Regions from separate parts of the Mycobacterium sp. DBP42 genome, predicted to be linked through region 4. Evidence: riboswitches for the same ligand, from Rfam matches in the RefSeq annotation. Region 4 holds a riboswitch; each other region holds the start of a gene.
What was found. A riboswitch is a leader RNA that binds a small molecule or an ion and turns the genes downstream of it on or off. The one in region 4 is predicted to bind cobalamin.
Positions count from the first base shown of each region.

Region 1: it holds a riboswitch for cobalamin, as region 4 does, so the genes downstream of both, E0T84_RS01945 (ABC transporter substrate-binding protein) here and metE (5-methyltetrahydropteroyltriglutamate--homocysteine S-methyltransferase) in region 4, are expected to answer to the same signal.
Region 2: it holds a riboswitch for cobalamin, as region 4 does, so the genes downstream of both, E0T84_RS11195 (ABC transporter substrate-binding protein) here and metE (5-methyltetrahydropteroyltriglutamate--homocysteine S-methyltransferase) in region 4, are expected to answer to the same signal.
Region 3: it holds a riboswitch for cobalamin, as region 4 does, so the genes downstream of both, E0T84_RS01805 (CbtB-domain containing protein) here and metE (5-methyltetrahydropteroyltriglutamate--homocysteine S-methyltransferase) in region 4, are expected to answer to the same signal.

Region 1 covers NZ_VCMY01000001.1:379,781-385,644, forward strand. The annotation lists gene E0T84_RS01910 (MBL fold metallo-hydrolase) at 1-771, opposite strand, end outside; gene E0T84_RS01915 (type B 50S ribosomal protein L31) at 788-1,042, opposite strand; gene mrf (ribosome hibernation factor-recruiting GTPase MRF) at 1,039-2,223, opposite strand; gene rpmB (50S ribosomal protein L28) at 2,299-2,535, shown strand; gene rpmG (50S ribosomal protein L33) at 2,535-2,699, shown strand; gene rpsN (30S ribosomal protein S14) at 2,699-3,004, shown strand; gene rpsR (30S ribosomal protein S18) at 3,004-3,267, shown strand; cobalamin riboswitch at 3,262-3,405, shown strand; gene E0T84_RS01945 (ABC transporter substrate-binding protein) at 3,445-4,413, shown strand; gene E0T84_RS01950 (iron ABC transporter permease) at 4,410-5,429, shown strand; gene E0T84_RS01955 (ABC transporter ATP-binding protein) at 5,426-5,864, shown strand, end outside.
Region 2 covers NZ_VCMY01000008.1:58,359-64,222, forward strand. The annotation lists gene E0T84_RS11165 (hypothetical protein) at 1-521, shown strand, start outside; gene E0T84_RS11170 (TIGR03560 family F420-dependent LLM class oxidoreductase) at 530-1,399, shown strand; gene E0T84_RS11175 (ribonuclease Z) at 1,366-2,226, opposite strand; gene E0T84_RS11180 (CBS domain-containing protein) at 2,331-2,762, shown strand; gene E0T84_RS11185 (GNAT family N-acetyltransferase) at 2,814-3,422, shown strand; gene E0T84_RS11190 (DUF6480 family protein) at 3,435-3,683, opposite strand; cobalamin riboswitch at 3,716-3,848, shown strand; gene E0T84_RS11195 (ABC transporter substrate-binding protein) at 3,894-4,928, shown strand; gene E0T84_RS11200 (ABC transporter substrate-binding protein) at 4,946-5,864, shown strand, end outside.
Region 3 covers NZ_VCMY01000001.1:358,614-364,477, forward strand. The annotation lists gene lysS (lysine--tRNA ligase) at 1-518, shown strand, start outside; gene lsr2 (histone-like nucleoid-structuring protein Lsr2) at 650-991, shown strand; gene clpC1 (ATP-dependent protease ATP-binding subunit ClpC) at 1,305-3,833, shown strand; cobalamin riboswitch at 3,889-4,014, shown strand; gene E0T84_RS01805 (CbtB-domain containing protein) at 4,043-4,258, shown strand; gene E0T84_RS01810 (CbtA family protein) at 4,283-5,047, shown strand; gene E0T84_RS01815 (histidine phosphatase family protein) at 5,054-5,605, shown strand; gene E0T84_RS01820 (serine hydrolase) at 5,613-5,864, opposite strand, start outside.
Region 4 covers NZ_VCMY01000016.1:88,080-93,943, reverse strand. The annotation lists gene E0T84_RS16695 (hypothetical protein) at 37-609, shown strand; gene E0T84_RS16690 (sensor domain-containing protein) at 660-1,322, shown strand; cobalamin riboswitch at 1,400-1,605, shown strand; gene metE (5-methyltetrahydropteroyltriglutamate--homocysteine S-methyltransferase) at 1,731-4,004, shown strand; gene E0T84_RS16680 (GntR family transcriptional regulator) at 4,008-4,664, opposite strand; gene E0T84_RS16675 (LLM class flavin-dependent oxidoreductase) at 4,733-5,864, shown strand, end outside.

The DNA of each region.
Region 1 (5,864 bases), on a different contig from region 4:
GAAGTCGTCCCAATGGATCAGAACCACGCGGCGCGCACCGACGGTGCGGACGGTTTCGGCCCAGTAGTTTTCGAAATACCGTTCGGGCTGCAGCCCGAGTTGGCCGACACCCAGGTAGACCACCTCGGCGCGCTGCCCGGCCAACGCGCCCGGCACCGCGCCGGCGCTGCCGACGATCAGCAGGGTGCGGTCGCTGGGCCGATGGTGCACCAGCGTCGACCAGGCTTCGCCGCACTTGTACGCCGAAGCTTTGACCGGCGGTACGACGGGGGTGGTGATCGTGCCGGGAAAACGATCCGGCGGGCAGTGTTCGGACTCGAACAGCGTCACGTCGAAGGCGCCCAGGGTGAGGGCTTCGCCCGGAGCGACCGTGACGATCCGTTCGGGGGCGAGGCCGCCGCCCACCCCCACCTGGGCCGTCGAGGTGCCGCCCACCAACCGGGCGCCGGTCCGCTCGGCCACCACGGCCGAGTCCATGGCGTGGTCGAAGTGGGTGTGAACCGGCAGCACCGCCTCGAGCTTGTCGATGCCGAGGCGGGCCAGGCTGCCGTCGATGCGGGGCAGTGACGGCTTCAGCTTGCGCAGCACGACGCTGGGCAGTGCGGGCCGCGAGAAGAAACCGTCGGTCAAGACCGCCGACGAGCCGTCGTCCACCAGCAGCGTGCTGACCCCCGCCCAGGTGAGGGTGACCGGGGATTGTGCTGTGCTCGACGGCACGTCGAAGAACCGCGCATAGGAGGCCAGGTCGGGCCTGCCGGGCTTGGGCCGCATGGGCCCACCCTAGGACTTAGATGTGTCCGTAGCGGCGCCGGAACTTCTCCACCTGCCCGGCTGCGTCGAGATGGCGGGCAGTGCCGGTCCAGAACGGGTGTGAGTCGCTGGTGACGTCGACGACGATCAGCGGGTAGGTCTGGGGTCCGTCCGGCGTGGCCCATTCGATGGTGCGCTCACTGGTGGCTGTGGACCGGGTCAGGAACTGGGTGCCGGTGGCGGCGTCCTGGAACACCACTGGGTGATAGTCGGGGTGGATGTTGGGTCTCACGGTTGTCCTCCTTCGTGGTGGCCGCGCGTCGCGGCTTCGTCGGCGCCGGCCTGGTCATCGCATGGGTCTTCGTGCCAGTCGCCGAACGGGTCGGGGTAGCGCGCCCACTCGCCGGGCCGGGTGAGTTCGTCGTCGGTGAGCAGCGCGCCGTGCAGCGCGTCGCTGATCTCGTCCGGGCGGGCGCCGCAGACCAGGACGGTCAGGGACACATGGCGGTCCCCGAACGTGTTGTCCCAGTCGATCGCGGCCATCGCCAGCCGTTCGGGGTCGGTGTAGGCACGCTCGGTGGAATCCATTGCTGCCAGCCATTTCCCGGCGCTGCTGAAATGCAGTCCGCCGCCGGCGGACTCGATCCACATCACCTCGGCCGGGCGGTTGGCCAGCCAGGCTCGGCCGCGGGTGCGTACGACGCCCTCGAGCAGTGGATCGATGGCGGCGTGCAGGCGCAACGGATGAAACGGCCGTCGCGCGGTGAACTCGACGATGCCGACCTCACCGTCTTGGTCCAGCGGTGGTTGTCCGTCGAGCAGCGGATCGTGCGGTGAGCCGACGCGGCCACGCCGGGTCCCGGGGTCCAGGTGTGCCAGCGCCGTCTCGACGCGTTGGGTGCCGACGGTGATGCGGGCTCGGGGCGCGAGCCGGCGCAGCACGGACAGGGTGGTGGCCTCGGGCTCGGTCAGCACCAGCGCATCGGCGAACTCGGCCTGGCCGACCACCACCTGGGCGACAGTGCGGCCGTCGCCCAGCTCGTCGTCGCCAACCGCTTGCCGCAGCCAGTCCTGGGTGTCGATGCAGGTGGTGACCGCCGCGATGCTGACGTCGCGGGCGGCGGGCCCATCGATGTAGCCCGGCCCCACCTGCACGTGGATGTTCTCGATGGCCCAGCACACCGGTTCGGGTTCGAGCCAGCCCATCAGGGCCACGACGATGCGGGTGACATCGCTGCGCCGGTGCAGCCGCCGCAGCAGGATCAGCAGGTCGTCGCGCACTGTGCAGGTCACGCAGCCGTGCGCCAGCTCGAGGGCCATCTCCGACGAGCCGTTCTGATCGGTGACGTTCCTCAGCACCACCTGCCCGTCGTAGGTATGACGGACCAGCACGGTCCCCGGACAGCGGCTCAACTGATCGGCCACACCTTCGACGTCGCCCTGACCGGCGACCAGCACAACAGGGGTGCGCACCTGGCCTCCCAACTAGCTATTGAAAATGATTATCATTACGCTTAAGCCAGGCTACCCCACGAGTGAGGAGATTCAATGTCGGCCCATTGCCAGGTCACCGGGCGCTCGCCCGGGTTCGGCAACACGGTGTCGCATTCGCACAAGCGAAATCGCAGGCGCTGGAATCCGAACATCCAGAACAAGACGTACTACCTGCCGTCGGAAGGGCGCCGGATCCGACTTCGGGTGAGCGCCAAGGGAATCAAGGTGATCGACCGCGACGGCATCGAAGCCGTGGTGGCACGGCTTCGTAGCGCAGGGGAGAAGATCTGATGGCCAGTACCGAGGTTCGCCCGATCGTGAAACTGAAGTCGACGGCCGGGACCGGCTACACCTACGTCACCCGCAAGAACCGCCGCAACGATCCCGACCGCATCGTGCTGCGCAAGTACGACCCGGTGATCCGCAAGCACGTCGACTTCCGCGAGGAGCGCTGATGGCGAAGAAATCCAAGATCGTCAAGAACGATCGGCGCCGTGAGCTGGTGGCGCGCTATGCCGAACGGCGGGCCGAGCTCAAAGAGACCATCCGCAACCCGGCCGGCACGCGTGAGCAGAAGGCCGCGGCGGTCTCGGCGCTGCAGCGGCTGCCGCGCGATTCGAGCCCGGTGCGGCTGCGGAATCGAGATTCGGTCGACGGCCGGCCGCGCGGGCATCTGCGCAAGTTCGGCCTGTCGCGGGTGCGGGTGCGCGAACTTGCCCACCGGGGAGAGCTTCCCGGCGTGCGGAAGTCGAGTTGGTGATGGCGACCAAGACCCGGAAGAACGCGCGGAAACGTCCGCCGGCAACGGAATTGAAGAAGCCTCGGCGTAACCAGCTGGCCGCCCTGGGCATCACCGAAGTCGACTACAAGGATGTCCAGCTGCTTCGCACCTTCATCAGCGAGCGGGGCAAGATCAGGTCCCGCCGGGTCACCGGACTGACCCCGCAGCAGCAGCGCCAGGTCGCCACCGCGATCAAGAACGCCAGGGAGATGGCGCTGTTGCCGGTGGTCGGCCCGGCTTGATTTACCATCGACGGTGATAGAGCGACTGCGGATCGTGGAAGCCGGTGTGAATCCGGCGCGGTCCCGCCACTGTGATCGATGGATCGGCATCAGTTGATCCACGAGAGCCAGATACGCACCGCAGTCGCCACCTCGCACGTACTGGGGCGGATCTCCCCGGAGAGGATGGGTGCGCCCATGGCTGTTCGTTGGTTGTTCGCCGGTCTGGCGTCGGTGCTACTGGTATCGGGATGCGCCTCGACCCCCGCACCCGACACCGATGCGGCAGCGGCCGGATATCCGGTGACCGTCGACAACTGCGGTGTGACGACGACCTATGACCGTCCGCCGGCCAGGGCGGTGGCCCTCAACCAGCATGCGATCGAGACGCTACTGGCGCTCGGCCTGGAAAACTCCATGGTCGGTACGTCTTATCTCGATGACCGCATCCTGCCCGAGTATCAGGCTGCGTACGACAGCGTGCCGGTGCTGGCCGAGGAGTACCCGTCCTATGAATCCCTGCTGGCCGTGGAACCCGATTTCGTCTACGGCGGGTGGGAAAGTGCCTTCGACGAAAAGGAGGGGCGCGGCAGGCAACGGCTGGCCGATGCCGGGATTCCCACCCGGCTCAACATCGAGGACTGCCTGGACCACCCGGTCAGCCTGACGACCGTGGATGACGAAATCCGCGACGTCGGAACGATCTTCGGTGTCCAGGACCGCGCCGAGCGGCAGATCGAGAAGCTGCACCGCGAGCTCGCGCTGTCCGGCGACAAGGTGCGCGGAGTCCGACCGGTTCGGGTGGCCGTCTATGACAGCGGTGAGGCGACGGTTTTCACCTCTGGCGGCAAGGGCATCGGCAACTTGATGATCGAGGCGGCCGGTGCAGTCAACCTGTTTGCCGATGTTCCCAAGGTGTGGGGCGACGTGTCGTTCGAGCAGTTCGCCGAACGCGCACCCGAAGCCATCTTGATCTACGACTACGGCGATCAACCCGTCGCGGACAAGAAGCGATTCCTGACCGAACATCCTCTGCTGCAGCATGTTCCGGCAGTGCAACAGCAGCGGTTCGCGGTCCTTCCGTTGTCCTCGGTCGTGGTCGGGGTGCGGGTCGGTCAGGCGGTGGACGCCCTGGCCAGGCAGCTGCACCCGGACCGGTTCTGGTGACCCGCTACCGCTTGGTCATCGCATCGCTCGTGGCACTGCTGTTGGCGTCGATGACCGCCGGCGTCGCGGCCGGGTCGGTGTCGATCCCGCCGCAGCAGGTCTGGGCCATCGTCGTGCACGCCATCCACCCGGTACTGGCCGAACAGAGCTGGCCCGCGGTGCGCGAGTCGATCGTGATCGACGCCCGGCTGCCCCGGGTGGTGCTGGGTGCGGTGGTCGGTGCGGGCCTGGCGGCCTGCGGCATGGCCCTGCAGGCAGTGGTGCGCAACCCGCTCGCCGACCCCATGCTGCTGGGCGTCTCCTCGGGAGCATCGGTCGGGGCGGTCGCGATACTGGTTCTCGGCGCGGGCGCACTCCAGGTGGTCACCTTGCCGCTGGCGGCTTTCGTCGGAGGGTTCCTCGCGCTCGTCGCGGTGTACTTCTTGGCCCGTTCGGGCGGGCGGATGACCACGGTGCGGCTCATCTTGGCCGGCGTCGCGGTGGCCGAGGTGCTGTCGGCATTGGCCAGCCTGGTGATCGTCACCTCCGATGATCCACACAAGGCGCAGTCGGCCGTCCGGTGGATGCTCGGAGGCCTGGGCGGAACCACCTGGCGCATGGTCTGGATTCCTGCGCTGGCCGTATTCGTCGGTGTTCTGGTGCTTTTGGCGGCCAGCAGACCGCTGAACCTGCTCTACACCGGTGAAGAGGCGGCCGCGTCGCTCGGGCTGGAGGTGCACCGGTTCCGGGCGGCGATGTTCGTCGTCGTGGCCCTGATGGTGGGGGCGATGGTGGCGGTTAGCGGCACCATCGGCTTTGTCGGGCTGATCATGCCGCACGTGGTGCGTCTGGTGGTCGGCGCCGATCACCGCAGGGCGTTGCCCGCCGTCGTATTGCTGGGCGCGGCGTTTCTCGTACTCTGCGACATCGTGGCCCGTACCGTGGCCGCACCCGAGGAACTGCCGGTCGGGATTCTCACCGCGCTCGTCGGCGGACCGTTCTTCCTATGGTTGATGCGGCGGAAGGCACAGGCATGACGCCAGTTTCGTTCGAGTCGGTCTCGGTGTCCGTGCGCGCCAAGTCCTTGATCACCGATGTCTCGTTGTCGGTCGGTTCGGGGGAGATGCTGGCCGTGGTCGGCCCCAACGGAGCGGGCAAAACCACCCTGCTGCGCACGCTGTACCGGGCTCAGCGGCCCAGTGCCGGACGCGTCCTGGTCGGCGACGCCGACATCTGGACGCTGCCGGGAAAGCGGGCCGCCCGTCGGGTCGCGGCGGTATTGCAGGAAGCCACCGGCGATTTCGAGCTCACCGTGTTCGACATGGTGGCGATGGGTCGCACACCGTACAAACGATCGTTCGAGGCCGACAACTCCGAGGACGTCGAGATCATCGACGCGGCGCTGGCCGCACTGGACATCGCCGAGCTGAGCGGCGCCGACTACAGCCGGCTGTCGGGAGGACAGAAGCAAC
Region 2 (5,864 bases), on a different contig from region 4:
AGGACCGGCACCTCGCGGTACAGGCCACCGCGGTGGGCACATTCGCCGCATCGGTGCCACTGGCGATCTACGCCGCGACCGTCAGCACCAGGCTGCGCCAGCTCGGGGTGACAGCGCCCGGTGCGACGATCGCGCTGGCCGGCGGCATCCTGGCGGCCGGATCGTTGGCGTTGTCCGGGTTGATCTGCTGGACGATGTCGCGGGCCGAGGTGGTCGTCGACCACGGTCTGATCCGGGCGTTGTACTACCTGGCGTTCCTCACCGGCGGCGTCGGCCACATCGTCGCGCTCGGGTTGCTACTTGCCGGGATCGCGGTGCCCGGCCTCATCCTCGGACTGTTGCCGCGGCCGGTGGCCTGGACCGGGCTGGCCATCGCGGTGTTGGCCGAACTGGCCACGTGCGTGCTGATCTGGCCGGAAGCGGCGGTGATCCTGCCGATCGCCCGGTTCACCGGATTCATCTGGCTCATCGTCGCCGGCGCCCTGCTCCCGGCGCGCCCCGCCGCTCGGAACCGGTCATGAAGCTCAGCGTGAGCGTCACGAATTATTCGTGGCCGGAGCAGATTCACCAGCGGTTGGCCTCACTCGCAGGTTTTCTCGACGGTACCGCCGTCGACACCCTGTGGGTCCCGGATCACCTCGTTCAGGCCGATCCCGCCAGTGCCATCGACGAACCGATGCTGGAGGCCTACACCGCGCTCGGGCACCTCGCGGCGGCGACGAGCCGAATTCGGTTGGGCACCATGGTGAGTGCGGCCACCTTCCGCGCGCCCGCGTTGTTGATCAAGGCCGTGACGACGCTCGATGTTCTCTCCGGCGGCCGCGCCTGGCTCGGGCTGGGCGCCGGCTACAACTCGGCGGAAGCGAGCGCGATGGGATTGTTCCTGCCGGGCACCGCGGAACGGTTCGAGCGGATGACCGAGCTGTTGCGGCTGGCCCAGCACATGTGGTGCGGCGATGAAACTTCTTTCGTGGGTCGATATTTGACACTGCAGCGACCGGTGGGCAGTCCCCGTCCCGTCACGGCCCCGCATCCTCCGGTGCTGATCGGTGGCACCGGCGAGCGCCGCACGTTGCGTCTGGTCGCGCAATACGGCGACGCCTGCAACCTTTTCGACATTCCTGACGGTGGCCGCGCCGTCCGCCGCCAGCTCGAGGTGCTCGACCGGCACTGCGCCGATGTCGGCCGGCCGGCCGACCAGATCGAGCGGACCGTGACCACCGCGCTTGACGACGGCGAGCGCTCCGGCGCACTCGTCGAGCGATGTCGCGCGTTGTCGTCCCTGGGCATCCAGCACGTCGTGGTGATCGCCCGCGGCCGCCCGTGGGGTGAGGTCGACCTGAACTGTGTTGCGGAGGCGGCTGATCAGCTGCGCGATCGGGTGCACACCCCGGGGTGAACCTGGACCCGGTGCAGGTCGTCGCCCAGTTCGATCTGGCGGTCGAATATCGAGGCGGCCAGCGCCCGCCAGTCGTCCTCGGTGCCCGCGGCGATGCCGGGCACATAGTGGGTGAGGATCAGGATCCCGACGCCGGCCCGCGCGGCGGTGGCCGCCGCCTCCTGCACCGAGGAGTGATAGTCGCAGATGTCGCGGATCCGTTGCTGGGGAAGAAGTTCGATCAGGTCTTTGCGAATCACGGTGTGCACCAAGGCTCCTGCGCCGTTGGCCAGGGCGTCCAAGCTGGGACATGGCACGGTGTCGCCGGCTGCCACCACCGAGGCCCCGCCGTGTTCGAATCGGAACGCGATCGTCGGGGTCACCGGCTGATGATCGGTGGGGGCGACACGGATCTGCACGCCGTCGTGATCCCACACCATCCCGTCGGTGTATTCACGAACGTCCACCTGTGGTGGACCGGTGAGGTCGGCGTGGTGGGCGATGCGGTAGCCGATGTCATGGCCGAACGCGCGCAACGTCGCGTCGACCACCTCCGCGGTCCCGGGCGGGCCGATGATCGGCAGGGGCGGTGTATCCGGGGTGAATGTGCTCACCCAGCGGGTGATGATCACATCGCCCAGGTCGGCGATGTGATCGCTGTGCAGGTGGGTCAGCAGCAATGCGCTGAGCTGGTTGGCACCCGCGCCGACCGCGGCCAGGCGCTGCAGCACCCCGCGGCCGCAGTCGATCAGAAACATCTGGTCGCCTGCGCGCGCCAGGGTCGACGGTCCGGCCCGCTCCGGATCAGGAATCGGGCTACCGGTGCCGAGCAGCGTGACCTCGATCATGACCTCATTCCTACTCCGTTCCGGCTCAATCAGGCGTGGCTTCTTTCTTACTGACCGCCACCGACCTAGCCTGGTGTGAGGTGGATCACGATCGGAGGTTGCCGATGCGAATCGCGGACGTGCTGAAAAACAAGGGCGCGGCGGTGGTGACGATTTCGCCGGAGACTACCGTGACGGAGCTGTTGGCCGGGCTGACCGAGCTGAACATCGGTGCCATGGTGGTGATCGGGCCCGGCGGGCTGGCCGGCATCGTCTCGGAGCGTGATGTGGTGCGCAATCTGCATGAACGGGGCAGCAGCCTGCTTGCCCAACCGGTGTCGGAGATCATGACGACGGTGGTGGCAACCTGTACGCCGCGCGACACCGTGGATCACCTCAGTGCTCTGATGACCGAGAACCGGGTGCGTCACATTCCCGTGCTCGACGGTGGGCGGCTGGCCGGCATCGTCAGCATCGGCGACATCGTCAAGACCCGGATGGAAGAACTCGAGGCTGAGCAGGAACAGCTGCAGGCCTACATCACCCAGGGGCGTTGACCGCTGGCCTCCTGAGCACCGAAACCACAAATCTTGTGCGATGGTGGGCGTGTGGCTGCCGTTGACGTCCGTCCCCCGAACAAGTCCGACGTGGCGCGGCTTGCCGCCGTCCTGGGGCGGGCCTTCCATCATGACCCGGTGATGTCGTGGATCCTGGCTGACGATGCCCGCCGGGCCAAAGGTCTGCCGCGGATGTTCGCAGCGATCACGCGTCACCACTTCCTTGCCGGCGGCGGTGCCGAGGTGGCCGGCCGGGATGGCGAGATCGGCGCGGCCGCCTTGTGGGACGGGCCCGGCTGTTGGAAGCAGACTGCCGGCGAAGAACTGCGGATGCTGCCCTCGATGGTGCGTGCGTTCGGCCGCGACACGCGACGGGGCCAACAGGTCGTCGAGCTCATGAAGCAGCACCATCCCGAGGAACCGCACTGGTATCTGGCCGTGATCGGCAGCGATCCGACGGTGCGCGGCGGCGGTTTCGGACATGCCCTGATGCAATCGCGCCTCGATCGGGTGGACGCCGAACACGCCCCGGCCTACCTGGAGTCGAGCAACCCCGACAACATCCCCTACTACCTGCGTTTCGGGTTCGAGGTCACCGGGGAGATCGTCCTTCCCGACGGTGGACCGATCATGACGGCAATGTGGCGGGCGCCGCGCTGATCTGTCGCCCGGCTATCCGAAGACCCCGGTCATCTTCATGATGAGCAGGACGCCTACCGCGACGAACACCGCGATCAGCAGCACCAAACCGGCGATCGCGGTGACCGAAGTGGGGGTGTACTTGTGCCTGGGCCGCGGTTCTGGTTCGCCCAGTCCCGAGGTTTGCGCCGAGTCCGGTGGGGTGGCGCCGGGCGCGACGCCACCGCCGGGTTGCAGATCCGGTGTCTCGGCTGGGTCGGGATCTGGTGGTAGCGCGGTCATGGCCTAGGGATGCCCGCTGTCGAGCGCGGGCAATCACGCTGCGTCGCGGCTGTTACAGTGCGAATGCCGACCAACAGGGGAATCCGGTGAAAAGCCGGAACTGACGCGCAACGGTATGAGGCATCGCCTCGAGTCCGATCACCTGGGGTCGGAATGACCGTTGACGGCTCCGCGATTGGGCCCTGGATCAAAGGAAGTTTGACCGTGCGCGTGCTCACCGCACTGTTGTCCCTGTTGTCTGTCGCGTTGTCGGTCACGGTGGCCTGCGGTCATCGAGAGTCTGCGGCAGGGCAGACGGCCGGTGAAGCTTCCGCAGCTGACTCGACCAGCTATCCGCTCACCATCGAGAACTGCGGTGTGAACGTCACTTTCGAGGGACCGCCGCGGCGGGCGGTCTCGCTGTACCAGGCGTCGACCGAAATCCTGCTGTCGCTCGGGCTGGCCGATCGGATGGTCGGCACCTCGACGTGGTTCGATCCGGTGCTTCCCGAACTCGCGGCGGACAACGCCACCGTGCCCCGGCTCGCAGACAACGATCCTGGACTGGAGACGGTCCTGGCAGCCGAGCCGGACCTGGTCACCTCGGCCAGCGCACACACCTACACCTCAGCCGTGGTCGCCGACCGCAGCCGGTTCGCTCAGCTGGGAATCCCTACGTACCAATCGCCTTCGGTGTGTACGGGCGCGAGTGTCGACGGTGAGACCGTCACCCGCACCGAACCGCTGATGCTCGATGCCCTGTATCGGGAGATACGCGAACTCGCCCAGATCTTCGATGTGCAACAGCGCGGCCAGGACCTCATCGACCGGCTCACCCGGCGGCTCGACGACATTCCGTCCACCACCGAGCCGGATGTCAGTGTGGCGTTCTGGTTCTCGGGACTGCGGACGCCGTATCTCGCGGGCTGCTGCTCGGCGCCGGGACTGTATGCCGGCGAACTCGGCGTCACCAACGTCTTCGCCGATACCCGCGAGGACTGGCCGGAGGTCAGCTGGGAGGCGCTGGCCGACCGCGACCCCGACGTGTTGGTACTGGCCGACTTGAACCGAAGGCGTGTCGACGGGGACGCACTGGAGTCGAAAATGACATTCCTGGAGTCGAATCCGGTGACCAGGAACATGACCGCGGTGCGAAACAAGCGCTACGTCGTGCTGAGCGGGTCCGAACTGGATCCCGGGATCCGCGAGGTCGACGCGGTGGTGAAATTGGCGGCCGGTCTCAAGGCCTTCGGGTTGGCCCGGTGAACCGCGCGGCCCGCCTGATGGTCGGGGTGGTGAGCGCGTGGTCGTTGGTGGGATGCGCTCAGTCCACCCACGCGGTCCCGGATCCGGCCGAATCGCCCGGATACCCACTGACGGTGCGGAATTGCGGCCGGGAAGTGGTGATCGGTGCGCCGCCGCGGCGTGCTGTCTCGCTGAACCAAGGTTCCACCGAGATACTGCTTTCGCTGGGCCTGGCGGACCGCATGGTCGGCACCGCGACGTGGACGGACCCCGTCCGCGCCGATCTCGACGGCGAAAACGCCCGGGTACCGCGATTGGCGGTGAACAAGCCGTCGCTGGAGACCGTGCTCGGCGCCGAACCCGATTTCGTGTCGGCCTCCTTCGGCGGAACCCTCGGGCCCGGCGGCGTCGCCGACCGCGAACAGTTCGAACGCCTCGGTGTCCCGACGTATCTGGCACCCAGCGACTGCGAGGGAAAGACCGCGGTCAATGGCGACGGTGCGCGCACCACGCCGTTCGAGATGGAGGCGATATACACCGAAATCGGTGAACTGGCGAAGATATTCGATGTCGCCGATCGCGGCGACCGGCTCATCGCGCAGCTGCGCGCCCGGTTGGACCGCATCGCCGGGGTCCCGTTCGGCGTCGACATGGCGTTCTGGTTCTCCGACATCCGTGCTCCCTACTTCGCCGGCTGCTGCGGATCTCCCGGCGTGATCGCTGGGTCGGTGGGGGCCCGCAATGTGTTCGCCGACACCACCGATGAATGGCCGCAGGTGAGTTGGGAGACTGTGGCCGACCGCGACCCGGACGTGCTGGTCCTCGCCGACCTGAGCCGACGCACGATCGATGGTGACGCGTTGGAGACCAAAATCGAGTTCCTGGAGTCGAATCCGCTCACCCAGGGACTTACCGCAGTGCGGCACCGTCGCTACATCGTGGTGAACGGGGCGGACC
Region 3 (5,864 bases), on a different contig from region 4:
AAGCGTTGGGTGAGGAGATCACCCCCGACACATCCGTTGAGTACTTGTGGCGTATTGCCGACGGGCTCGAGCTTGAGATTCCACGTGACCGTGGCTACGGGCACGGAAAATTGGTCGAGGAACTCTGGGAACACACCGTGGGGGAGAAGCTGTGGGCCCCTACGTTCGTACGCGACTTCCCGGTGGAGACATCGCCGCTGACCCGGGCTCACCGCAGCATCCCCGGGGTGACCGAGAAATGGGATCTCTACGTGCGCCGTTTCGAACTCGCCACCGGCTATTCCGAACTCGTCGACCCGGTGATCCAGCGGCAACGGTTCGAAGCCCAGGCCCGTGCCGCGGCCGCCGGTGACGACGAGGCAATGGTTCTCGACGACGATTTTCTCGCCGCATTGGAGTATGCGATGCCACCCACAACGGGCACCGGAATGGGTATCGATCGCTTGTTGATGGCACTGACGGGCTTGTCTATTCGGGAGACGGTTTTGTTCCCGATTGTTCGCCGGCACACTAACTGAGCCCGAGTGCCGATCCGCTGCGATCGTCTCGCTGTTGGAAATATGTGCGTTTCTGTGGCACATTAGGGCACGGGTGCAGGATACTCAGGCGTAGTCACCAATGCGTATGCAGAAGGGTTCGGTGCGGGGTAATGGCGAAAAAAGTGACCGTCACGTTGGTCGACGATTTCGACGGTGAGGCCACCGCCGATGAGACTGTCGAATTCGGCCTCGACGGCGTCACGTATGAGATCGACCTTTCGTCCAAGAATGCCACGAAGCTCCGTAACGATCTGAAGCAGTGGGTGGAGGCCGGACGCCGAGTCGGCGGACGCCGGCGCGGACGCGCAGCGGGCCCGGCCCGTGGCCGCGGCGCGATCGATCGTGAGCAGAGTGCCGCCATCCGTGAATGGGCCCGCCGCAACGGGCACAACGTGTCCACCCGCGGCCGGATCCCCGCGGACGTCATCGACGCCTTCCACGCCGCAACATAAACGACCGCAACTTGACCGACAGTTGCCAGCTCCGGACCGGTGAGATTTCCCGGTCCGGAGTTTTTCGCTAGTGGCGAACCCGTTGGGACCGGAATTCGGAAACGATTCGCCGACCGGCGGCGTTGCTCATCTGCAGCACTAGATGTGGACAGCTCGTACCGGGTACCGCCCCTGCGGAACGGACCGCCAACCTCCGCGCCCGGGACGGCCGCCCATTAGAGTGGACGGTAGGTACTACGTGCGGGCTATGAGAAAACCGACAGAACGCAGCCGTACGCGGGTACCGCTAGCGATGGAGAGCAGGTAACCACCGATGTTTGAGAGATTTACCGACCGTGCCCGCAGGGTCGTCGTCCTGGCGCAAGAAGAAGCCCGGATGCTCAACCACAACTACATCGGGACCGAGCACATCCTGTTGGGTCTGATTCACGAGGGCGAAGGCGTCGCCGCCAAGTCGCTGGAGTCGTTGGGCATCTCGCTGGAAGGCGTGCGCAGCCAGGTCGAGGAGATCATCGGCCAGGGTCAGCAGGCCCCGTCCGGGCACATCCCGTTCACGCCGCGCGCCAAGAAGGTGCTGGAGCTGTCCTTGCGCGAGGCGCTGCAGCTCGGCCACAACTACATCGGCACCGAGCACATCCTGCTCGGTCTGATCCGCGAAGGTGAAGGCGTCGCCGCCCAGGTGCTGGTCAAGCTCGGCGCCGAGCTGACCCGCGTGCGCCAGCAGGTCATCCAGCTGCTGAGCGGTTACCAGGGCAAGGAGGCCGCCGAGGCCGGCACCGGTGGCCGTGGGGGCGAGTCGGGCAACCCGTCGACGTCTCTGGTGCTCGACCAGTTCGGCCGTAACCTGACCGCCGCCGCCATGGAGGGCAAGCTCGATCCGGTCATCGGCCGCGAGAAGGAAATCGAGCGCGTCATGCAGGTGCTGAGCCGCCGCACCAAGAACAACCCGGTGCTGATCGGCGAGCCCGGCGTCGGCAAGACCGCCGTTGTCGAGGGCCTGGCACAGGCCATCGTTCACGGCGAGGTTCCCGAGACGCTCAAGGACAAGCAGCTCTACACGCTCGACCTGGGTTCGCTGGTCGCGGGCAGCCGCTACCGCGGTGACTTCGAGGAACGCCTCAAGAAGGTGCTCAAGGAGATCAACACCCGCGGCGACATCATCCTGTTCATCGACGAGCTGCACACGCTCGTCGGCGCGGGTGCCGCCGAGGGCGCCATCGACGCCGCGTCGATCCTGAAGCCCAAGCTGGCCCGCGGCGAGCTGCAGACCATCGGTGCCACCACCCTCGACGAGTACCGCAAGTACATCGAGAAGGACGCCGCCCTGGAGCGCCGGTTCCAGCCGGTCCAGGTGGGTGAGCCGACGGTCGAGCACACCATCGAGATCCTCAAGGGTCTGCGTGATCGTTACGAGGCGCACCACCGCGTCTCGATCACCGACGGCGCGCTGGTGGCCGCCGCCACTCTGGCCGACCGCTACATCAACGACCGGTTCCTGCCGGACAAGGCGATCGACCTGATCGACGAGGCCGGCGCCCGGATGCGTATCCGCCGGATGACCGCTCCGCCAGACCTGCGCGAGTTCGACGAGAAGATCGCCGACGCGCGCCGGGAGAAGGAGTCCGCGATCGACGCGCAGGACTTCGAGAAGGCGGCGAGCCTGCGCGATCGGGAGAAGACTCTGGTCGCCCAGCGCGGTGAGCGTGAGAAGCAGTGGCGCTCAGGCGATCTCGACGTTGTCGCCGAGGTCGACGACGAGCAGATCGCCGAGGTGCTGGGCAACTGGACCGGTATCCCGGTGTTCAAGCTGACCGAGGCCGAGACCACGCGCCTGCTGCGCATGGAGGACGAGCTGCACAAGCGGATCATCGGCCAGGAGGATGCCGTCAAGGCCGTCTCGAAGGCGATCCGCCGTACCCGCGCCGGTCTGAAGGACCCGAAGCGCCCGTCCGGTTCGTTCATCTTCGCCGGCCCGTCCGGTGTCGGTAAGACCGAGCTGTCCAAGGCGCTGGCCAACTTCCTGTTCGGCGACGACGACGCGCTCATCCAGATCGACATGGGCGAGTTCCACGACCGCTTCACCGCGTCGCGGCTGTTCGGTGCCCCTCCGGGCTACGTCGGCTACGAAGAGGGCGGCCAGCTCACCGAGAAGGTGCGCCGCAAGCCGTTCTCGGTCGTGCTGTTCGACGAGATCGAGAAGGCCCACCAGGAGATCTACAACAGCCTGTTGCAGGTCCTGGAGGACGGACGTCTCACCGACGGACAGGGCCGCACGGTCGACTTCAAGAACACGGTGTTGATCTTCACCTCGAACCTGGGCACCTCCGACATCAGCAAGGCGGTCGGACTGGGCTTCAGCCAGGGCGGCGGGGAGAACAACTACGAGCGGATGAAGCAGAAGGTCAACGACGAGCTCAAGAAGCACTTCCGGCCGGAGTTCCTCAACCGCATCGATGACATCATCGTGTTCCACCAGCTGACGCAGGACGAGATCATCCAGATGGTCGACCTGATGATCGGCCGGGTCGGCAACCAGCTCAAGACCAAGGACATGGCCATGGAGCTGACCGACAAGGCCAAGGCCCTGCTGGCCAAGCGAGGCTTCGACCCCGTGCTCGGTGCCCGGCCCCTGCGCCGCACCATCCAGCGCGAGATCGAGGATCAACTGTCCGAGAAGATCCTGTTCGAGGAGCTCGGGCCCGGCCAGTTGGTCACGGTCGACGTCGAGGGCTGGGACGGCGAAGGTGCCGGCGAGGACGCGAAGTTCACGTTCTCGGGCGCGCCCAAGGCGGCCGGCTCCGATGGTCCGGACCTGGCCAAGGCCGGAGCCACTGCGGAATAACTGCACATGAGAAACGCCCCCACCCATCGGTGGGGGCGTTTTTCGTCCTGCCGATGGGTCGATCGCCTGCGCCGGTAGTTACGATGCTGATGTAATCGACAGGAACAGGAATCTGGTGAGAGTCCAGAGCGGCCGCGCCACTGTTAACAGTCAGACCCTGACCTGTCGCGACACGGACTGGGACGCGAATTCCCGGAAAGGACCACCCGATGGCTTCCACTGACGCACGCGCCAGCCACGCTCGGCCGATCGACCTGTCGGCCACCAAGGCGGTGCTCTGGCTGACCCTGACGGCGTTCGTGGCGCTGCTGGCCCTCTATTTCGTCGGAATGGACCAGGGCGCAACGTCGGTGTTCGGTAACAACACCTACGTGCACGAGTTCGTGCACGACGCCCGCCACCTGCTCGGTTTCCCCTGCCACTGACCCGCGGGCGAGATAACCGAGCCAATGGAAAGACAGATCATCGGGCGCGGCATCTTGGCCGGCGCCCTGGCAGGTGTGCTTGCTTTCGGATGGGCGAAGCTGCTGATCGAACCGATCATCGGCAGGGCGATCGACTTCGAGAACGGTGTCGGCGCAGCGGATGAAGCCGCGGAGCATTCACACGGCGCCGGTGGGCATTCCCACGGCGGTGAGAGCGTCGAGGTGTTCACCCGCGGCGTGCAATCCAACGTCGGCATGGGCCTCGGCGTCCTGATCTTCAGCGTCGCGATGGGCGCCCTGCTGGCCGTCGTGTTCTGCGCGGTCTACGGCAGGGCCAACCTGTCGGCGCGCGCGTTGGCTGCATTGACGGCCGGCGGCATGCTCGTCAGCCTGTGGATCGTCCCGGCGCTCAAATACCCGCCGAACCCGCCGGCGGTCAGCCTCGACGAGACCATCCAGCAGCGCACCCTGCTGTACCTGCTATTGGTGGTGCTCTCGGCAGGGTTGTTCGTCGGTTCGGTACTGCTGGCGCGCCGGCTGACACCGAAGCTGGGGGTGTGGAATGCGTGCCTGGTAGGCGTCGCGGACTATGTGGTCTCGATGGCCGTGGTCTTCCTGATCCTGCCGGGCATCCACGAGACCCCGTCGACGTTCCCGGCCGACGATCTCTACCAGTTCCGCCTGTTCTCGCTGGGCACGCAGGTGGTGATATGGGCGACGATCGGTCTGGTGTTCGGGGCGATGGCGTCGAGGTTGTTGGAAGGTAAGCGGGAGTCAGTGTCGGCGTGAGTCCCAGTGAGTGAGGTCGTCCGGCTGACGTTGGTGTCTCACGCCATGACCGACGCCACGGCAGCCGGCCGGTTTCCCACCGACGAGCCGCTGAATGCGCTGGGGCATCGTCAGGCTGATGCGGCCGTTGAACTCGGTGTCATCGACGCCGCGTATTGCGGGCCGGAGAAGCGGGCCCGCCAGACCGCCGAACTGCTGGGGCTCTCGGCGGCGGTCGAGCCGCAACTGGCCGATCTGGATTTCGGCGGCTGGCGCGGCAGTGTGCTCGGCGGCCTGCCGCCGGCCGACCTGGCGGTCTGGCTGACTGATCCGGCCCGGGCACCGCACGGCGGTGAAACGGTGGTCGGTCTCGTCAACCGGGTGCACCGTTGGCTGGACAGCCTGGCGCCGGTGCGTGGCCGGCTGGTTGCGGTGACACATCCGGCGGTGGTCCGGGCCGCCATCCTGGTGGCGTTGGACGCACCGCCGAGGTCTTTCTGGCGCATCGATGTTGCACCGATGAGCCGTACGGTCATGCATTTCCGCGGCCAGGCTTGGACGCTGCGAAGCGGCAGCTAGCCCGGTCCTAGTGCGCCACCGGAGCCATCGCGAATGCCCGCTTGGCGATTTGCAGCAGCCAGCCCGCGGCGGTAGGGCTGCGGAACTTCGGCCAGTTCAGCTGGAAACTGAACACCCACGGCTGTCCGGTGTGGTCCACCGCGTACCAGCTGAAGGTCAGGTCGCCGGGTAGGTTTCCGCCCTTGGCGCCGATGTATTTCCATTTCGCCGGATCCGGGTCGATGCCGGGCAGCGCGGACAGGATGTCCTTCACGGGCGC
Region 4 (5,864 bases):
AAGCGCCGGAACTGCCACCGACTGAAGGAGGAATCGTTGAGGTCGTTTCAGGTGTACCAGCGAGGGCTGGTATCGCTGATCGTTGCCTTCAGCATCGGTTTCGCTGCCACGCCGATGGCTGTCGCCGAACCTGGTGATGAGGCCGGTGCTCCCGGCCCCGTGCTGCCCGAGTTGCCCCCGGTGCCGGCCGCCGGTCCGGTACCGGTGCCGGTCGCCGGCACCGATGACCCCGGTGTACCTGCGGTTACGGCCTGCTCGACGTTCGCCGACGCGCTCGATTCGGCGTCGACGTTCTACGGCGACTTCGCTGATTCGATCGAGGGTGTGGAGCGGCCCGACTACCGGGATCCGACCATCAGCACGACGAACACGAGCGGTCGGACCGCGCTGCGCGAAGCGGCCGCGTCGGCACTGAACGCTGCCGGCACGCCGGGACTGCCGCCCGATATCGCAAACCCCATGCGGGCATGGTCCTTCGGCGCCACCAAGCTGCTCTTGAAGATGGGGCTGCGCAGCGGCGGTCAGTCGCTCAATGACACCGCCACCCAACTCAACAACGATGCCACCAATGCGCAGATGGCTTGCGCCGCAGCGGGAACCCACGCCTGATGCGCGTGGTCACACCGTGCTGTAAGCAGAGGAATACCGTGCTCGGCGTTGTGTTTTCGTTGATCATGCTCGTGCTGCCGGCCACCAGCTGTGCCGACAACGGCGACAAGGCTCAGGGGCCGCCGGAAGAAGTGCCCAAGTCGGCCCTCGAGAGGCTGCTGCTCACCACCGATCAGGTCAACGCCATGATGACGACCGTTGGGATGGTGGCACATCCGCCGGTCACCGAGATGAACGACCATCGCAACCTGCTGCCCAATCTGAATTGTCTGGGCGCGTGGCAGGTGAACGAGTCCGCCATCTACGGCGACCGTTGGACCGCCATGCGCCAGGTGCTGCTACGCGGTCCCGACAGGGACAACTGGGACAACCTGCTGGTGCAGTCGGTGGTGATCTTCCCTTCGACACAAGAAGCCGCCGACTTTCTCGATCAGTCGGCCGATCGCTGGTCGAAGTGCACCAACCACAATGTGAACATCACGCTCAACGGGCAGCCGCTGCCCAGGTGGCGCAGCGGCGATCTGATCGAGACGGATTCGGAGCTCACCTTGCCGTTCACCCGTATTGACGGGGACCAGACCCGCGCCTGCCAGCGTGCGCTGGCGGTGGCCGCCAACCTTGTGATGGATATCCAAGCGTGTAAGCCGGGAGGGTCCTCGGTGACCCAGGCCGCTGAGGTGGTGGACAAGATCAAGGCCGCGATGGCGCGCTGACCGGTACCCGCCGCGCTGCGGCGGGTAGTCTGAGGCGCGCAGCTGGTTTGTCGGTACCGGGGTGTTTGCGGAGCCGACATCGAACGCCGCAGGCTGGTTGAGATGTGGCGTGAGAGGGAACCCGGTGAGAATCCGGGACTGTCCCGCAGCGGTATGCAGGAACGACCGCCGTCATCAGCACTGGCACGCAGGGAACTGCGGCCGGGAAGCGACGGCCAGTAGGGGCGCGGTTTTCCGTGCGTGCCTGTGAGTCCGAAGACCTGCCAGCCGTACCGGGCGCGCCGCGTCCGGTGGTTCATCGCCTCGCGGAATGGGCAGTGGCCGAAAGTAGTTCGCTCGTGGCGGGTGGCTGCGTTCGGTTCGGTGTCTCCTGGCGGTGGCCATCCCCGTATGTTGAAGGACGTCGTCATGAGCACAACCGCAGCACCCTTCGCCGCCACCATCCTCGGGTCGCCCCGAATCGGGCCGAACCGCGAACTCAAGCGCGCAGTCGAGAAGTACTGGGCCGGCCGCATCGATCGCGACGAACTCGAATCCGTGGCCGCCGGCCTGCGTCGCGACACGTGGGCGTCAATGGTCGCAGCCGGGCTGGACTCGGTCCCGGTCAACACCTTCTCGTACTACGACCAGATGCTCGACACCGCAGTTCTTGTCGGCGCACTGCCGCCCAGGGTGGCCGATGTGCCCGACGACTTGGACCGCTATTTTGCCGCGGCGCGAGGCAACGATGACATCGCGCCGCTGGAGATGACCAAGTGGTTCGACACGAACTACCACTACATCGTGCCGGAGATCGGGCCAGAGGCCACCTTTACCCTCAACCCGGACAAGGTGTTGGGGGAGTTGGAAGAGGCACGTGCACAGGGGATTACGGCGCGACCGGTGGTTGTCGGCCCCATCACCTTTCTGACGCTGTCGAAGGCCGTCGACGGTGCGGACGCGCCACTGGCTCGCCTCGATGATCTCATCGATGTCTATTCCGAACTGCTGGGATTGCTGGCAGATAGGGGAATCGAGTGGGTCCAGCTCGACGAGCCGGTGTTGGTGACCGACATCGTCGACAATGCGGCCGAACTCGCCGAGCGGACCTACAACCGTCTCGGTGGACTGGCCAAGAGACCTTCCGTCTTCGTCGCAACCTACTTCGGAGAGCTGAGCGATGCGCTGCCCGCGCTGGCGCGCACGCCGGTCGAGGCCATCGGCGTCGATCTGGTTGCGGGAACTGGTGCTGCCCTGGGCGCAGTGCCGGAGCTCGCGGACAAGCTCCTGGTGGCGGGTGTGGTCGACGGGCGCAACATCTGGCGCACCGACCTGGAGGCCGCTCTGGGCACCTTGTCCGCGCTGCGGGAAGCGGCCGCGGCGATCGTCGTTTCTACGTCGTGCTCGACACTGCATGTGCCCTACGCCCTCGATGCCGAGGACGACCTCGACCCGGCGCTGCGCAGCTGGCTGGCCTTCGGTTTCGAGAAGGTCACTGAAGTGGTGGCGCTGGCACGTGGTCTCAAGGACGGACGCGACGCCATCTCGGCGGAGATCGCTGCGTCCCATGCGGCCATCGAGTCGCGCAAATCCGATCCGCGACTGAACAACAGCCGAGTCCGGGAACGGATCTCGGCGATCGTCGCCTCGGGCGCCAAGCGTGGATCGGCCGATCAGCGTCGCGCTGCACAGCAGGACCGGCTGAAGCTGCCTGCTCTGCCCACCACCACGATCGGGTCATACCCGCAAACCTCGGCCATTCGCATCGCCCGTGCCGACCTCAGGTCGGGCAAGATCGCCGCCGCGGAGTACGAGCGCAGGATGAAGGCCGAGATCGCCGAGGTGATCAAGCTGCAGGAGCAGCTGGGCCTGGACGTGCTGGTGCACGGTGAACCCGAGCGCAACGACATGGTGCAGTACTTCGCCGAGCAGCTCGACGGGTTCTTCGCCACACAGAACGGCTGGGTGCAGTCCTATGGCAGCCGCTGCGTGCGACCGCCGATCCTCTACGGGGACGTGACGCGGCCGAAGCCGATGACGGTGGAGTGGATCACGTACGCGCAGTCACTCACCGACAAGCCCGTCAAGGGCATGCTCACCGGTCCTGTCACCATCCTGGCCTGGTCGTTCGTCCGCGATGATCAGCCGTTGGCGGATACGGCTGCGCAGGTGGCACTGGCGATTCGGGACGAGACCGTCGATCTGCAGTCTGCCGGCATCGCGATCATCCAGGTCGACGAGCCGGCTCTGCGCGAGCTGCTGCCGTTGCGCTCGAAAGACAAAGCGGCATACCTGAACTGGGCGGTGGACGCATTCCGGTTGTCCACCTCCGGAGTGGAGGATTCGACACAGATCCACACCCATCTCTGTTATTCGGAGTTCGGCGAGGTGATCGGCGCGATCGCGGATCTCGATGCCGACGTCACCTCGATCGAAGCGGCTAGGTCGCACATGGAAGTGCTCGGCGATCTGAACGCTGTGGGGTTCTCCAACAGCGTCGGCCCGGGTGTGTACGACATCCACTCGCCGAGGGTCCCCGGAGTCGAAGAGATCGCCACATCGTTGCGGGAGGCACTCGATGCGGTTCCGGCCGAACGACTCTGGGTCAACCCGGATTGCGGCTTGAAGACCCGTACCACCGACGAGGTGACCGAGTCGCTCAAACACCTGGTCGCCGCGGCCGCCGAGGTTCGCGGGCGATAGCGGTCAGCTCGTGGCGGCCTGAGCATCCAGCCAGGCCGCCAACGAGCGCCCGGCCTCCAGGACGTGGCGTTCGGCGATGGCCCGGGCAGCCTCGGCGTTCTTGGCCTCCAAAGCATCCAGCAGCTGCTCATGTTCGTCGAGCGAGTGCTCCTCATGCTCGGGAAACACGGTCAGGAAGTTGGACGGCACCACCCGCGCGGCCTGCCTGATCTGGGTCAGCAACCGGGGGGAGTGCGCGGCCCGGTGGATCTCCTGATGGAACAGCCAGTTGGCCTCGCCGATGCTGTCCTCGCCTGACCGCTGCGCGACATCGGCTGCGAGTTCGCGTAGCCGGCCGAGTTCGTCGGCGGTGATCCGCTCGGCAGCCCAGGCGGCGGCCTGGCCGGTGAGGACGCCGAGGATGGTGAAGCTGTCGGTGACGTCGTCCGAGTTGACGCCGATGACGGTGATCCCGCTGCGGGGAGCGACCCGCACCAGCCCTTCGAACGAGAGTTCCAGGAGAGCTTCGCGGACCGGCGTGCGACTGGTCGCGAACTCTTCGGTGATGGCGTCCAGGTCGATGCGGCTTCCCGGGGCCAAAGTGCCGGTGATGATGCGGTCGCGCAGTTCGCGCGCCGCGCGTTCGCGCACGGTGCCCGCGATGTCCAACGGCGACGTCATCCGTGCAGCGTACCTGTATGACGTACGGTATCCTTGATATCTAATATATCAGATGTTAGATTCCAATCATGCGTACCGATCAGATGTCTCTCGTGGCGTTCATGCAGGCAGGAAGCACTTCGGTGTACGCCGGCTCGTGGCGCCACCCCGCGACCGAACACAGCTACCTCGACGCGTCGTACTACGCGAAGATCGGCCGCCAGCTCGAGGAGGGTTGCTTCGACCTGATGTTCTTCGATGACCGGCTGGCCATGCCTGGGATCTACGGGGGTTCGGTGGCGGAGGCCGTGCGTTACGGGGCCCGCCCGGTCAAGCTCGACCTGAGCGTCATCCTCGGAGTGCTGGCGCAGACCACCTCGCACATCGGCCTCGGCGCCACGTACTCGACCACCTACTACGCGCCGTTCCATGTGGCCCGAACCTTCGCGACCCTGGATCACCTTTCCCGCGGCCGCGCGGCCTGGAACGTGGTCACTTCGGTCAACGACAGCGAGGCGCAGAATTTCGGCCTGGACACCCACCTTGGACATGACGAGCGCTACAACCGCGCCGATGAGTTTCTCGACGTGGTCGCCGGCCTCTGGGACACCTGGGAGGACGACGCGATTCAGCACAATCGAGCTTCCGGGCAGTACGCCGACCCCAGCAAGGTTCATGAGCTCGGCCATGTCGGTCAATACTTCTCGTCGCGTGGCCCGCTGACCGTGCCGCGCACGCCGCAGGGCCGACCCGTCATTCTCCAGGCCGGATCGTCGGGGCGTGGCCGTGAATTCGCCTCGCGTTGGGCTGATCTCATCTTCACCGGTGATCCCGGCATCGATGTGGCACGGTCGCACTATCTGGATCAGAAGGCGCGCATCGCCGATGCCGGCCGCGATCCGGCTTCGGTGCGGATCTGCCCGATGGCCTATGCCGTGGTGGGGGAGAGCGAGTCTCATGCCAAAGAACGCGAAGACATGTTCCTCAACGATCTGGTGGACCCGATGGCCTCCCTGACCCTGCTCTCGGAGCTGATGAACTACGACTTCGCTCAGCACGACCTCGACGATCCGGTCACCGATGAGCTCATCGCCTCGGTTTCGGGAATCCGGGGACTGGTGCAGAACCTGCGCAGCCATATCGGTGGGGACACGGTGACAGTGCGCGACCTGGCGGGGCACCGTGCCACTCTGCTGCAAGGCCCCCGCTTCGTCGGTACCG